DNA from 2 places in the Streptomyces sp. NPDC091972 genome. Region 2 is predicted to be linked to the other one. Evidence: predicted binding sites of a transcription regulator. Region 2 holds the regulator's gene; the other holds the start of a gene.
What was found. Region 2 encodes HspR, which represses chaperone genes until heat shock. Its sites were predicted from a motif close to TTGAGNNNNNNNNNCTCAA; they were not measured.

Region 1 (7,290 bases), on a different contig from region 2:
CGTCCGCCATGCGGTTGATCGTCTGGGCCAGGTCGCCGAGCTCGTCCCGGCGGTTCTCGCGGACCCGGCGGGTGTAGTCGCCGTGCGAGATGGACCGGGCGACCGCGTTCATGTCGTCCAGGGGCGCGGTGAGCGAATGCGCCACGAACTGCGTGATCAGGAGGGTGGCGATCATCGAGAAGACCGTGATGAAGCGCAGCTCGGTCGCCGTGCGCATCGCGATCATCATCAGCCCGGTGGTGATGAGGACCGCGATGACGACGAGGGCGCCCAGCTTGGTCTTGATCGAGAACGGACTCACGCCGCCCCAGGGTTCCCTGGGGCCTCCTCTCCGGCCGGCCGGACCCTCGCTCATGGCGTCGGCGTCTCCAGGGCGTAACCCACGCCGTGCACCGTGCGGATCCGCTCGGCGCCGATCTTCCGGCGCAGCGCCTTGATGTGGCTGTCGACCGTACGGGTGCCGGAGGCGTCCGCCCAGTCCCACACCTCGGCGAGCAGCTGCTCACGGGAGAGCACCGCGCGCGGGGTGTTCGCCAGGCACACGAGCAGGTCGAACTCGGTGGGGGTGAGGTGGACGTCCTCGCTCCGCACCCGGACCCGGCGCTGCGCGTGGTCGATCTCCAGCTCGCCGAGCCGGAGGATGCCGCTCCGGGGCGTCGTGGCGGCCAGCGCGGCCCGCTCGACGCGCCGCAGCAGGACGTGGACGCGCGCGGCCAGCTCACGCATCGAGAAGGGCTTGGTCATGTAGTCGTCGGCGCCGACGCCGAGACCGACCAGCATGTCGGTCTCGTCGTCACGGGCCGTCAGCATGAGCACCGGCACCGGGCGGGCGGCCTGCACACGGCGGCAGACCTCCAGACCGTCGAATCCGGGCAGCATGATGTCGAGGATCAGCAGGTCCGGCTGCCAGGCCTCGGCCGTGTCGACCGCCGACGGACCGTCGACCGCCGTTTGCACGAGGAATCCCTCGGCGCGCAGGCGGGTCGCGATGGCGTCGACGATCGTCGGATCGTCCTCGACGACCAGGACCCGGCGCTGAGCGCCCGGGGTAGCCGTCGAACCGTTGTGGGAGGTGTGTGTCTGCTCCATCGCCCGCCCCTGGGGAGTGCTTTCCGGAACCATGTGGGGTGATTCCTTGTCTGCGCATGACTGCGATTGACGCTTGAATGATCGGCGTAGGGAAGCAGAGTACGGGGAGGCGTCACACCTTTGCTATCCAGGTCGGACGGCGAGATGGACGACGTCGGGTACGCCCCGGGCAACCGGGATCTCCTCGGTACGTACCTGTTGGAACCCGGCATTTGCTAGGGATCCCTCAAATTCCGCAGAGGGTTTCGCCGACCACACGGCCAGTACCCCGCCCGGCTTCAACGCCCTTGCGCAGCTTGTGAGTCCGGTGTGCGCGTACAGGTCGTGGTTGCCGTCCGTGACCGTCCAGTCGGGGCCGTTGTCGATGTCGAGACACAGCGCGTCGAAAGTGGCGCATGTCTCATTGACGAATCCGACTAGATCCGTTTCCAGAATGTTCGTCCGGGGATCGGCGAGCGCCTTCGCGGAGAGTGCCGAGAGCGGGCCGGTGCGGTGCCAGTCGATGATCGCCGGCTCCCGCTCCACGACCGTGATCCGGCCCCAACGCGGGTTCGCGGACGCGTGTGCGAGCGAGAAGCCGACCCCCAGTCCGCCGATGAGGACGTGCGGATCGGGCCGGTCGTCGAGCGCGGCGAGCGCCGCGTCGACCAGCATCCGCTCCGAGCGGCCGTCGGAGGTGTCCATCAGGAAGCAGCCGTTGGCGATGATCTGGAGCAACTCGCCGTGCCGCCGCAGGACTACCTCTCCGTACGGGCCCTCGCGACGGTCCAGGACTTCGGGGATGTCGTACGAGGTGGGCATCGGCCCATCCTGGCAGGTCCGGCGGCCGGACCGGGACTGCTTGAGAAGTCCCTGTGAATCGGGGCCGGGGTGGCGCGGGTCACAGACAGGGGACGGGTGGGGCGCGAAGGGTGGGGTGCGACGGAAGGAGCAGCCCACCTTGGAACGGACCGTGCCGCCAGCCCCTTCCGGCGCGCCCGCCCCGGAAGCGCCCGCGGGGGCAGGGCTGCTCGACGCGATGCCCCGGCAGCGGGAACGGGCCGGGACGGGTGCCGCGGTACCGGCGACACCTACGGCAACCGCCGCTCCGGGCAAGCGACTTCACGTCCCCCGGTTCCGGCGGCTGCTCCCCACCCCCGCCGGGACGCCGTTCACCTTCGGCTACGGCGCCGTCCTGGCCGTCGTCTCCCTGGTCGCCGCGCATCTGGACCCGGTCCTCGTGCACACCCTGCACCAGGGCTCCAGCACCGATGTCGTCCACCTCGCCCGGATGCCCGTACTGGTGCTGGTGGCCAGCGCGTCGTGGATCGCGGGCGGGATCCTCTCGCCGTACGCCCTCGCCCTGCTGTTCGTCCTCACCGCGCTGGAGCGGCGGATCGGCGGCGTGCGCACGGCCGGTGTCTTCCTGCTCGGGCACGCCGGGGCGACCCTCGCCACGGAGGTGCCCATCGGCCTCGCGGTCCTGGTCGGGCATCTGCCCGCCAGTTCGCTGCACCGCCTCGACTACGGCGTCAGCTTCGGCGTGGCCGCGTGCGTCGGCGCCCTGGCGGGGCTGCTCGGGCCGTGGCTGCGCTGGCCGTTGCTCGCCCTCTTCGGCTGGCTGCTGGTGACCGCCCTGATCGCGTTCACCGACCCACTGACCGACTGGGGTCACCCGATCGCCCTGGTGATCGGTGTCGCGACCTGGCCGCTGGTGCGGCGCGGGGATCGGGCCGGGCGGTTTCCCCCGGCCGGGCAGCGGCGGTGTCCAGAGGGCCGGTGAGCCCGTCCGAACGGCGTGGTCGTGGTCGGTCGCGTGAGCCGGGCCGGCGCGGGGCGGCTGGTGGCCGGGTCGTGGCCCGCGGTCACCGGGACGTCGGCGTCCGAGACCCGGCAGGCCGCCGGGAAGACCCGGCGCCGGCCGGGCGTTGTCCGCCCTGCGGCCGGCGGAGACCACCGGGGAACCGGGGCGATCACCGGCGCAGCGTGACAGAGCCCCTGCCGGGGTGCCTGGCGGCTTCGCGCGGTGAACCGTGACGGACGCTCACCCGGTGCCCCGGCCCACGAACTTGGCACTGGTGAGCGGAGCCTGCACATGCCAGCCCAGAGACTCGTACAGGGCCCGTCCCGCCGGTGTTCCGGCGAGGACGCCGGCCCGCGCCCCCGCGGCGGCCGCCGCGCCCTGGAGGGTGCGCATGACGACGCTGCCCAGGCCCCGGCGCCGGTGCGCGGGCGCGGTCTCGATCTGGTCGAAGACGGCGGTGGCGCCGGTCGGGGCGGTCTGGCCGCGCGCGGCCAGGGAGCCGTCGGGGGCGGCGAGGAGCACGCGCGTGACGCCGCCGGCGGACCAGACGCGCTTCCGGTAGCCGTCGGGGGTGTGCCCGTCTCCGCCCGCGGCTCCGGCCAGCGGGACCGTCATGAGGTACCCCGGTTCCGGGTCCACCCACCAGCCCTCGCCGAGCCAGCCCCGGACGACCTCCGGGTCCTGGAACACCTTGAGCCAGACCCCGGCGCCCGTCACCCCGTCCGCCACCTTGCGGACCAGCCGCTCGTCCACGTCGGCGCCCAGCGCCTCGAAGACGTGCCGCGAGACCTGCGCGAGCTGTCCCACGTCGACGGTGAACCCCCAGGGCTCCCGCTCGGGCGGGGCGGCCCCCCGGGACACGACCCAGCCGGTCACCCACGCCTGCACGACTCCGTCCACGACATCCCCCAGTAATGACCGGTGACCGTATGTGCCTATTACGCCTCGACCCTAGGTCCGGACGTGCCGATTCCGGCAGTCGTGATCGCCGACAGCGAACAGGCAAGCGGGTGGGGAACATTCGACGGCTCATGGGCATTGAGTCGGCATAGCTCAACTTGACTGCCGAAGGGGAGATCATGGCTTCGACGTCCACACCGCTCACTCTGCCTGTGCTGCCGCTCGACGACGAGGTCGTGCTGCCCGGAATGGTGGTGCCGCTGGACCTGAACGACACCGACGTCCGCGCCGCGGTCGAGGCCGCCCAGGCCGCGGCCCGCTCGGAACCCGGAAAGCCGAAGGTCCTCCTGGTGCCACGGATCGACGGCACCTACGCGAGCACGGGTGTGCTCGGCACCGTCGAGCAGGTCGGCCGGCTGGCCGACGGCGACCCGGGCGCGCTCATCCGCGGCCGGAGCAGGGTGAGGATCGGTGCGGGGACCACCGGCCCGGGCGCCGCCCTGTGGGTCGAGGGGACCACGGTCGACCAGACCGTCCCCGACCCGCTGCCCGGTCACGTCGGCGAACTGGTCAAGGAGTACAAGGCACTCGCCACCGCCTGGCTGCGCAAGCGCGGAGCCTGGCAGGTCGTGGACCGGGTGCAGGCCATCGACGACGTGTCCGCGCTCGCCGACAACTCCGGTTACTCGCCGTTCCTGACCACCGAGCAGAAGGTCGAACTGCTGGAGACCGCCGACCCGGTCGCCCGCCTCAAGCTCGCCACCCAGCAGCTCCGCGACCACCTCGCCGAGCAGGACGTGGCAGAGACCATCGCCAAGGACGTCCAGGAGGGCGTCGACAAGCAGCAGCGGGAGTTCCTGCTGCGCCGTCAGCTGGAAGCCGTACGCAAGGAACTGCGCGAGCTCAACGGCGAGCAGGAGGGCGAGGAGTCCGACGACTACCGCGCCCGCGTGGAGGCCGCCGACCTGCCCGAGAAGGTGCGGGAGGCCGCCCTCAAGGAGGTCGACAAGCTGGAGCGGTCCTCCGACCAGTCGCCCGAGGGCTCCTGGATCCGCACCTGGCTGGACACGGTTCTCGAACTGCCGTGGAACGAGCGGACCGAGGACGCCTACGACATCCAGGGCGCCAAGGCGGTCCTGGACGCCGAGCACGCGGGCCTGGAGGACGTGAAGGAGCGGATCACCGAGTACCTGGCGGTGCGCAAGCGCCGCAACGACCGGGGCCTGGGCGTCGTCGGCGGCCGGCGCGGCGGTGCCGTGCTCGCCCTCGTGGGCCCTCCCGGCGTCGGCAAGACCTCCCTCGGCGAGTCGGTCGCGCACGCCATGGGCCGCAAGTTCGTCCGCGTCGCGCTCGGCGGTGTGCGGGACGAGGCGGAGATCCGCGGCCACCGGCGGACGTACGTCGGCGCGCTGCCCGGCCGGATCGTACGGGCCATCAAGGAGGCCGGTTCGATGAACCCGGTCGTCCTGCTCGACGAGATCGACAAGGTGGGCTCCGACTTCCGCGGCGACCCCGCGGCCGCCCTCCTGGAGGTCCTGGACCCGGCGCAGAACCACACCTTCCGCGACCACTACCTGGAGGTCGAACTAGACCTGTCCGACGTGGTGTTCCTCGCCACGGCGAACGTCCTGGAGGCCATCCCGGAGGCCCTGCTCGACCGTATGGAACTGGTCCGCCTCGACGGCTACACCGAGGACGAGAAGATCGTCATCGCCCGTGACCACCTGCTCCCGCGCCAGCTGGAGCGGGCGGGGCTCGCGAAGGACGAGGTCGTCATCGACGAGAGCGCGCTGCGCAAGCTCGCCGGCGAGTACACCCGCGAGGCGGGCGTGCGCACCCTGGAGCGGTCCGTCGCGAGGCTGCTGCGCAAGGTGGCGGCCCAGCACGAACTCGGCGAGCGGGAGCTGCCGTTCACCATCACGGACGCGGACCTGCGCGGTCTGATCGGCCGGCCGCACCACGTGCCCGAGTCGGCCCAGGACCCCGCGGAGCGCCGTACGGCGGTCCCGGGTGTGGCCACCGGGCTCGCGGTCACCGGAGCCGGCGGGGACGTCCTCTACGTGGAGGCGTCGCTGGCCGACCCGGAGACGGGCGCGGCGGGTCTGACGCTGACCGGCCAGCTGGGTGACGTGATGAAGGAGAGCGCGCAGATCGCCCTGAGCTTCCTGCGCTCGCACGGCGCGGAGCTCGAACTGCCGGTCGGAGACCTCAAGGACCGGGGTGTGCACATCCACTTCCCGGCGGGCGCGGTCCCCAAGGACGGCCCGAGCGCGGGCGTCACCATGACGACGGCGCTGGCCTCGCTGCTCTCCGGCCGGCTGGTCCGCACGGACGTGGCCATGACCGGTGAGGTGTCGCTGACCGGCCGGGTCCTGCCCATCGGCGGCGTGAAGCAGAAGCTGCTCGCCGCGCACCGCGCCGGGGTGACGACCGTGATCATCCCCAAGCGCAACGAGGCCGACCTGGACGACGTCCCGGCGGAGGTGCTGGACAAGCTCGACGTCCACGCCGTCACCGACGTCCGCCAGGTCCTGGAGCTGGCGCTGGCCCCGGCCACCAACGGGGCGGCGCCGGAGGTTCCGGTGGCGGCGTGACGGGCGCTGCCGGATGAGGTGAAGGCCCGGGTTCTCGTGAGGGAGGCCCGGGCCTTCGCCGTACGCCGGGGCGGGTCAGCCGTTGGCGAGGGCCTGCACCCGGTCGAGCGCGCCGTTGAAGCGGTCGTGGTCGCCGACCGTCGGGCCGGTCGAGGTGTACTGCCACATGGTGTACGTGCTCCAGCCGGCCGGGAGGGTGCCGGGCGTCGAGGCGTAGCGCGCGATCCACAGCGGGGTGGTGGCGGCGAAGCCGCCGTAGTTGCCGGTGCACTGGGTCCACCAGCTCGTGGCGGTGTAGATGACGGCCTGCCGGCCGGTGCGCGCCTTGTACTGGTTCAGGAAGTCACGGATCCAGGTGACCATCGCGCTCTGCGTCTTGCCGAAGCAGGCGTCGCCGTACGGGTTCCACTCGATGTCGAGCACCCCGGGCAGGGTCCTGCCGTCCCTGGACCAGGCGCCGCCGTGGTCGACGAAGTAGTCGGCCTGCGTCGCGCCGCTCGTGGTGTCCGGGGTGGCGAAGTGGTAGGCGCCGCGGATCATCCCGACGCCGTAGGAGCCGGTGTACTGCTGGGAGAAGTAGGGGTTCGTGTAGTACGTCCCCTCGCTGGCCTTGGTGTACGCCCACCGGACGCCGCTGTTCCACAGGGTGGTCCAGGCGACGTTGCCCTGGTAACTGGCGACGTCGACGCCCTCCGTCTGGGTGGCGCGGGTGCCGGCGGGGAGGCCGCCCTGGCCGTCGTGCGCCACGACGCCCATCCCCATGCGGGCGGAGCCGCGGGCCGGGACGGCGGTGGCCTCGGGGGATTCCGCGGCCGGGACGGGGGCGGTGGAGAGCAGGGAGAACGCGGTGAGCAGGAGTCCGACGAGGAAGAGGCGTCGGGGACGTATCGGTCCGGGTCTGTGCACGGGCATGGCGTGCCTCCG
Region 2 (7,290 bases):
CGGCCGTGGCGGCGGCGTGTGTCGTGCCGTACGAGGAGACCGGGGTGCTCGCCGGGATGCTCGCGGTCGGATGGATCGTCTTCGTGGCGCTCGGGTTCAAGGCGCTCGACCACGCCGACGGACTCGCCGGGACCGTCGGGGTGGTCACCGCCTTCGGGGCGGGGGCCTGTGCGGCGGCCGAGGTGATGGACGGGCTCGCCGTGCTGCTCAGCGTGCTGGCCGCCGCGCTGACCGGGTTCCTGATGCACAACTGGCATCCCGCGCGCGCGGGACTCGGCGCCTGCGGGGCCCTGTTCACCGGGTTCGTGCTCGCGTCGGCGGCCGTGACGACCCGCGCGGGGCAGGAACTGGGCTCCAGTGCGGGGGTGCTGTCCGCGCTGACGGCGGTGGTGAGCGCCGACGTGCTGTTCGTCGTCCTGGCCCGGGGGCTGTCCGGGCGGCCGCTGCTGCGTGCCGCTCCCGACCATCTCGCGCACCGGCTGCGGCGGCTCGGTCTCACTGCGCAGGGGGTGGCCGTCGTCCTCGGTGCCGCGGCCTTCGGCGGGGTACTCGTCGCGGTGCTGGTGCACCTGGGCTGGATCGCCGCGACCGGTGCCCTCTGGGTCGCCGGGGGCGCCCTCCTCGTCGTACTCGCACTCCTTCGGGTCAAGTGCGGTAGCCCACAACGTCCCGTATCGACGCAGGTCAGAGCCCCATTGCGTGTAAGGAACGGATAAGAGTTGAGCCTCCATGGCTCAGGTCTGTTGACCGAGCCGGAACCGTCGTGCACACTTGAGCCTGTTCCACTCAAGTCAGCCTGGAGGATTAACCATGGCACGTGCGGTCGGCATCGACCTGGGCACGACTAACTCCGTCGTCAGCGTTCTCGAAGGCGGCGAGCCCACCGTCATCACCAACGCCGAGGGTGCCAGGACCACGCCGTCCGTCGTCGCCTTCGCGAAGAACGGCGAAGTGCTGGTCGGCGAGGTGGCCAAGCGCCAGGCGGTCACCAACGTGGACCGGACCATCCGTTCGGTGAAGCGTCACATGGGCACCGACTGGAAGATGGAGCTGGACGGGAAGCCCTTCAACCCGCAGCAGATCTCCGCCTTCATCCTTCAGAAGCTGAAGCGGGACGCCGAGTCCTACCTGGGCGAGAAGGTGACCGACGCGGTCATCACCGTCCCGGCGTACTTCAACGACTCCGAGCGCCAGGCGACGAAGGAAGCCGGCGAGATCGCCGGTCTCAACGTCCTTCGCATCGTCAACGAGCCCACCGCGGCCGCGCTCGCCTACGGCCTCGACAAGGACGACCAGACGATCCTCGTCTTCGACCTCGGTGGCGGCACCTTCGACGTGTCCCTCCTGGAGATCGGCGACGGCGTCGTCGAGGTGAAGGCCACCAACGGTGACAACCACCTCGGTGGTGACGACTGGGACCAGCGCGTCGTCGACTACCTGGTGCAGCAGTTCAAGTCCGGTCACGGCGTGGACCTCGCCAAGGACAAGATGGCCCTCCAGCGCCTCCGCGAGGCCGCCGAGAAGGCCAAGATCGAGCTGTCCTCCTCCACCGAGACCTCGATCAACCTGCCCTACATCACCGCCTCCGCCGAGGGCCCGCTGCACCTGGACGAGAAGCTCACCCGGGCTCAGTTCCAGCAGCTCACCGCGGACCTCCTGGAGCGCTGCAAGACCCCGTTCTTCAACGTCATGAAGGACGCCGGCGTCTCCATCAACGAGATCGACCACGTCGTCCTCGTCGGTGGCTCCACCCGCATGCCCGCCGTCGCCGAGCTCGTCAAGGAGCTGACCGGCGGCAAGGAGGCCAACAAGGGTGTGAACCCGGACGAGGTCGTCGCCATCGGCGCCTCGCTCCAGGCCGGTGTCCTCAAGGGCGAGGTCAAGGACGTCCTGCTCCTCGACGTCACCCCGCTGTCCCTCGGCATCGAGACCAAGGGCGGCATCATGACCAAGCTCATCGAGCGCAACACCACGATCCCGACCAAGCGGTCCGAGATCTTCACCACGGCCGAGGACAACCAGCCGTCCGTGCAGATCCAGGTCTACCAGGGCGAGCGCGAGATCGCGGCGTACAACAAGAAGCTCGGGATGTTCGAGCTGACCGGTCTGCCGCCGGCCCCCCGTGGCGTGCCGCAGATCGAGGTGTCCTTCGACATCGACGCCAACGGCATCATGCACGTGACCGCCAAGGACCTGGGCACGGGCAAGGAGCAGAAGATGACCGTCACCGGCGGCTCCTCGCTGCCGAAGGACGAGGTCGACCGGATGCGCCAGGAGGCCGAACAGTACGCGGAGGAGGACCACCGCCGCCGCGAGGCCGCCGAGACCCGCAACCAGGGCGAGCAGCTCGTCTACCAGACGGAGAAGTTCCTCAAGGACAACGAGGAGAAGGTCCCCGCCGAGGTCAAGACCGAGGTCGAGGCCGCCGTCGAGGAGCTGAAGGCCGCGCTCAAGGGCGAGGACACCGCGGAGATCCGCACCGCGACCGAGAAGGTCGCCGCGGTCTCCCAGAAGGTCGGCCAGGCCATGTACGCCGACGCCCAGGCCGCGCAGGCCGCGGGCGGCGAGGCCGGCGCCGAGGCCCCCAAGGCCGACGACGACGTCGTGGACGCCGAGATCGTGGACGACGAGCGCAAGGACGGTGCCGCGTGACGGAGGAGACCCCGGGCTTCGAGGAGAAGCCCGACGTCCCCTCCGGCGCCACCCCCGACGACGCCGAGCCGAAGGCCGCCCCCGAGGAAGGGGCGGCCCCGGCCGGGGACGCAACAGCGCAGATCGCCGGCCTGACGGCCCAGCTGGACCAGTCGCGCAAGGCGCTCGACGAGCGCACCGCAGACCTCCAGCGGCTCCAGGCCGAGTTCCAGAACTACCGCCGCCGGGTGGAGCGGGACCGGATCACGGTCAAGGAGATCGCCATCGCGAACCTCCTGACCGAACTCCTGCCCGTGCTCGACGACATCGGCCGCGCGCGGGAACACGGGGAGCTCCTCGGCGGGTTCAAGTCCGTCGCGGAGTCCCTGGAGACCGTCGCGGCGAAGATGGGCCTTCAGCAGTTCGGCAAGGAGGGCGAGCCCTTCGACCCGACGATCCACGAGGCCCTGATGCACAGTTACGCGCCCGACGTCACCGAGACGACGTGCGTGGCGATTCTGCAGCCTGGGTATCGCATCGGCGAGCGCACCATCCGCCCCGCGCGGGTGGCCGTGGCCGAGCCGCAGCCGGGCGCGCAGACGGTCAAGGCCGAGGACGGGTCCGAGGCCGGCGACGACAAGGACAACGGCCCTGAGGAGGGCTGAGGTCGAAGAGATTGATCGGGACACCGGAAAGGGGGCGCGTCGAGGATGAGCACCAAGGACTTCATCGAGAAGGACTACTACAAGGTCCTCGGCGTCCCCAAGGACGCCACCGAGGCCGAGATCAAGAAGGCGTACCGGAAGCTCGCCCGCGAGTTCCACCCGGACGCCAACAAGGGCAACACCAAGGCCGAGGAGCGCTTCAAGGAGATCTCCGAGGCGAACGACGTCCTCGGTGACCCCAAGAAGCGCAAGGAGTACGACGAGGCCCGCGCCCTGTTCGGCAACGGCGGCTTCCGCCCGGGGCCGGGCGGCGCGGGCGGCTCCTTCAACTTCGACCTGGGCGACCTCTTCGGAGGCGCCCAGGGCGGGGGCCAGGGAGCCGGCGGCTTCGGCGGCGGACTCGGAGACGTCTTCGGGGGCCTGTTCAACCGGGGCAGCTCCGGCACCACACGGGTCCAGCCGCGGCGCGGGCAGGACATCGACACCGAGGTCTCCCTCAGCTTCACCGAGGCGATCGAGGGCGCGACGGTCCCGCTCAGGATGTCCTCGCAGGCCCCCTGCAAGGCCTGTTCGGGCACCGGCGACGCCAACGGCAACCCGCGCGTGTGCCCGACCTGCGTGGGCACCGGCCAGGTGGCCAGGGGCTCCGGGGGAGGCTTCTCCCTGACCGACCCGTGCCCCGACTGCAAGGGCCGCGGCCTGATCGCGGAGAACCCCTGCGAGATCTGCAAGGGCTCCGGGCGGGCCAAGTCCTCCCGCACCATGCAGGTCCGCATCCCGGCGGGCGTCTCCGACGGGCAGCGGATCCGGCTGCGCGGGAAGGGGGCGCCCGGCGAACGCGGCGGCCCCGCGGGCGACCTGTACGTCACCGTGCACGTCGACACGCACCCCGTCTTCGGCCGCAAGGGCGACAACCTCACGGTGACGGTCCCGGTGACCTTCTCGGAGGCGGCGCTCGGCGGCGAGGTCAGGGTGCCGACACTGGGCGGTCCCGCCGTGACGCTGAAGCTGCCCCCGGGCACGCCCAACGGCCGCACCATGCGGGCGCGGGGCAAGGGCGCGGTCCGCAAGGACGGCACCCGGGGCGATCTGCTGGTCACCGTCGAGGTGAGTGTCCCGACCGAGCTGTCGGGGAAGGCTCGTGACGCGCTCGAGGCGTATCGCGAGGCGACCGTGGGTGAGGATCCACGGGCGGAGCTGTTCCAGGCCGCGAAGGGAGCTTGATCTAGATGGACGGCCGTCGACGCAATCCGTATGAACTGACCGAGGAGACCCCGGTCTACGTCATCTCGGTGGCGGCCCAGCTCTCCGGCCTGCACCCGCAGACGCTGCGCCAGTACGACCGTCTGGGCCTGGTGTCCCCGGACCGCACCGCGGGCCGGGGCCGGCGCTACTCGGCCCGGGACATCGAACTGCTGCGCACCGTCCAGCAGTTGTCGCAGGACGAGGGCATCAACCTCGCCGGCATCAAGCGCATCATCGAGCTGGAGAACCAGGTCGCCGCGCTCCAGTCGAGGGTGGCCGAACTCCAGGCCGCCGTCGAGGGCGCCGCGGCGGCCATGCAGCAGCGCGAGGCGGCGGTGCACGCGTCGTACCGCCGCGACCTGGTCCCGTACCAGGAGGTCCAGCAGACCAGCGCGCTGGTGGTGTGGCGGCCGAAGAAGGCGAAGGACTAGGGCACAGGCAGTGCACGAGAAGGGGCCCGGAGATCTCTCCGGGCCCCTTCTGCCATGTCGTCAGCGTCCGCTGAAGAACTCCACGGAGGCGCTCTGCGCGCCCTGACGGCCGTAGGCGTCCACGGCGTACGCCGTGGCGACGCAGGGGCCGTTCCAGGGGGCCGTCCAGGAGAGCGTGCCGGTGGTGGAGAACTGGTCGCCGCTGGAGCCGCAGGCGCCCGACATCTCCCAGGCGTAGCCCTTCAGGACGCGTGCCTCGTCACCCGCGCCGGGGACGGCCTTGACCTCGATGGGAGAGCGGCCGGGGACCCCGTTGGTGACCAGGGTCAGCTTCGGCGCGGCCGGGCCGGTCGCGGTGGCCGGGGTGAGCCGGTCGACGGTCACCGGCGAGGAGGGCACCGAGTCGGCGCCGCTCGCGTCGACGGCGGCCACGTAGTAGGAGGCCTCGCCCTGCGGTGCCGAGGTGTCCTCGTACGACGTGCCGGACGCGGTGCCGAGCACGCTCCAGGCGCCGTTGACACGGGTGCGACGGTAGACGCGGTAGCCGGTGGCGTCGGGGGCCGCGGTCCACGCGAGGGTGGTGGCCGCGTCGGCCGGGGTGCCGGTGGCCCCGGTCGGGGCGGGCACCGCCGAGGGAACGGGGCGGGTGACCGTGGCCGGCTCGGAGACCGGCGCGAAGTTACCGGCCCTGTCCACGGCCTGCACCTTGTACGCGTACGCCGTCCCCGCCTCTGCGGTCACGTCCGTCCAGGAGGTGCTCCAGACCGGGTGCGGCCCGTCGGGGTCGGACTGTCCCACCGGGGCGCCCCACACCTCGTAGTGGTCGACGTCCGGGGACGGGGAGGCCTGCCAGGTCAGCGAGTTGCCCGCCGTGGTGCCCACCGCCGTCAGCCCGGTGGCCGCGGACGGGCCGGTCCGGTCGACGGTGACCACGGGCTGGTCGGCGGTGCCGCCGGACTCGTTGCCCGCCTTGTCGCGGGCGCGGACCTCGTAGTAGTAGGTGTCGCCGGTCACCGGCAGAGTGCTGTCGGTGTACGAGGTCGAGGTGGTCGTGGTGAGCGGGGCGGCCGGGAACGAGGTGCCCTTCAGCCGCCGGTACACGCGGTACCCGGCGAGGTCCATCTCCTTGTTCTTGGTCCAGATGAGTGTGGCCTTGCCGGTGGTCTTGTCGTAGGTCAGCGAAGTGCCGGTCGGTACCAGGGGTTTGACCTTGTCGACGTCGGCTGTGGTGCGGGGGGTGTAGGTGACTTTGACCTTGGCGGTGCCGGTCCAGTTGGCGTAGTCGATGCGCAGGGTGTGCTTGCCGGAGGGGATGGTGACGTTGGCGGTCTTGGTGACCGTCGACGAGACGTTCTTCCAGAGGTCGATCTTGCGGACGCCGTCGAGGTGGACGCGCATGCCGTCGAGGCCGGTGGCGTTGAGGGCGAAGGGGCCGCCGGAGCCGAAGTCGCGGGTCACCGTCCAGCGGACGCCGAAGTTGTCCTTGGGCAGTCCGGTGACGGGGGCGCCGGTCCAGGTCTGGTCGATCGCGTTGTCGCAGTCGGTCTTCTTCGGGGTGCCGGAGAGGGACGTGTTCGCGTAGAACTGCCGTTTGAACACGGGGGAGGTGCACGACACGGTCGCCGCGGCGGGGGACGTCGTCAGGGTGACGAGGGTGCCGGCGGTGGCGAGGACGACAGCGGTGGCGGTCGTCCGTCTGGCTGACTTCATTCGATCCTCTGGTCGGGCGTGGAACAGCAGTTGTGGGGCTGCTGTGATCACGACTCACGAGGTGTGAAGTTGGTTGTACCGGTGTTCGCGCCAAGTCTTCACACCATCGGCGGAGAGTGGTGTTGCGCACTCGTTAAGTGATTCCGCTTGACGCCGGTGGGCGCCGCCGCGTTGGCTTTTCAGTCACATGGGCCGCAATGCCGCGCCCGCGTCCGGAAAGCATCAGAAGTGAGCAGCCCCATGCGTCGTATCGCCATAGCCGTGGCCGCGTCCACGATGACCTTCTCGCTGGCCGCCTGCGGCGCGCTCGGCGCCGCGAGCGGGAGCGAGGCGAGTCCGACCAAGGGGAACGACATCACCGTCGGCGTGCTGATGCCGGAGAAGACGAACACCCGCTACGAGGAGTTCGACTACCCGATCATCCAGAAGAAGGTCGCCGAACTCACCGACAAGCAGGGCAAGACCGTCTACGCCAACGGCGAGGCCAACGCCAAGAAGCAGGCCACGCAGATGCAGCAGATGATCGACCAGAAGGTCGACGTCATCCTGCTGGACGCCGTGGACTCGCACGCCATCGCGGGCATGGTGGAGAAGGCCAAGGAGGCGGG

Region 1: the regulator HspR is predicted to act here: its motif matches at 3,911-3,929, upstream of lon (endopeptidase La).

What each region holds. Positions count from the first base shown of each region.
Region 1 is NZ_JBIVSV010000007.1:164,999-172,288, reverse strand. Features, by position in the region: gene ACIQJT_RS22245 (ATP-binding protein) at 1-355, opposite strand, end outside; gene ACIQJT_RS22240 (response regulator transcription factor) at 352-1,089, opposite strand; gene ACIQJT_RS22235 (spermidine synthase) at 1,213-1,890, opposite strand; gene ACIQJT_RS22230 (rhomboid-like protein) at 2,030-2,851, shown strand; gene ACIQJT_RS22225 (GNAT family N-acetyltransferase) at 3,113-3,772, opposite strand; gene lon (endopeptidase La) at 3,952-6,366, shown strand; gene ACIQJT_RS22215 (lysozyme) at 6,442-7,278, opposite strand.
Region 2 is NZ_JBIVSV010000005.1:425,906-433,195, forward strand. Features, by position in the region: gene ACIQJT_RS17715 (MraY family glycosyltransferase) at 1-716, shown strand, start outside; gene dnaK (molecular chaperone DnaK) at 811-2,652, shown strand; gene grpE (nucleotide exchange factor GrpE) at 2,649-3,296, shown strand; gene dnaJ (molecular chaperone DnaJ) at 3,342-4,520, shown strand; gene ACIQJT_RS17735 (heat shock protein transcriptional repressor HspR) at 4,526-4,972, shown strand; gene ACIQJT_RS17740 (fibronectin type III domain-containing protein) at 5,033-6,682, opposite strand; gene ACIQJT_RS17745 (substrate-binding domain-containing protein) at 6,923-7,290, shown strand, end outside.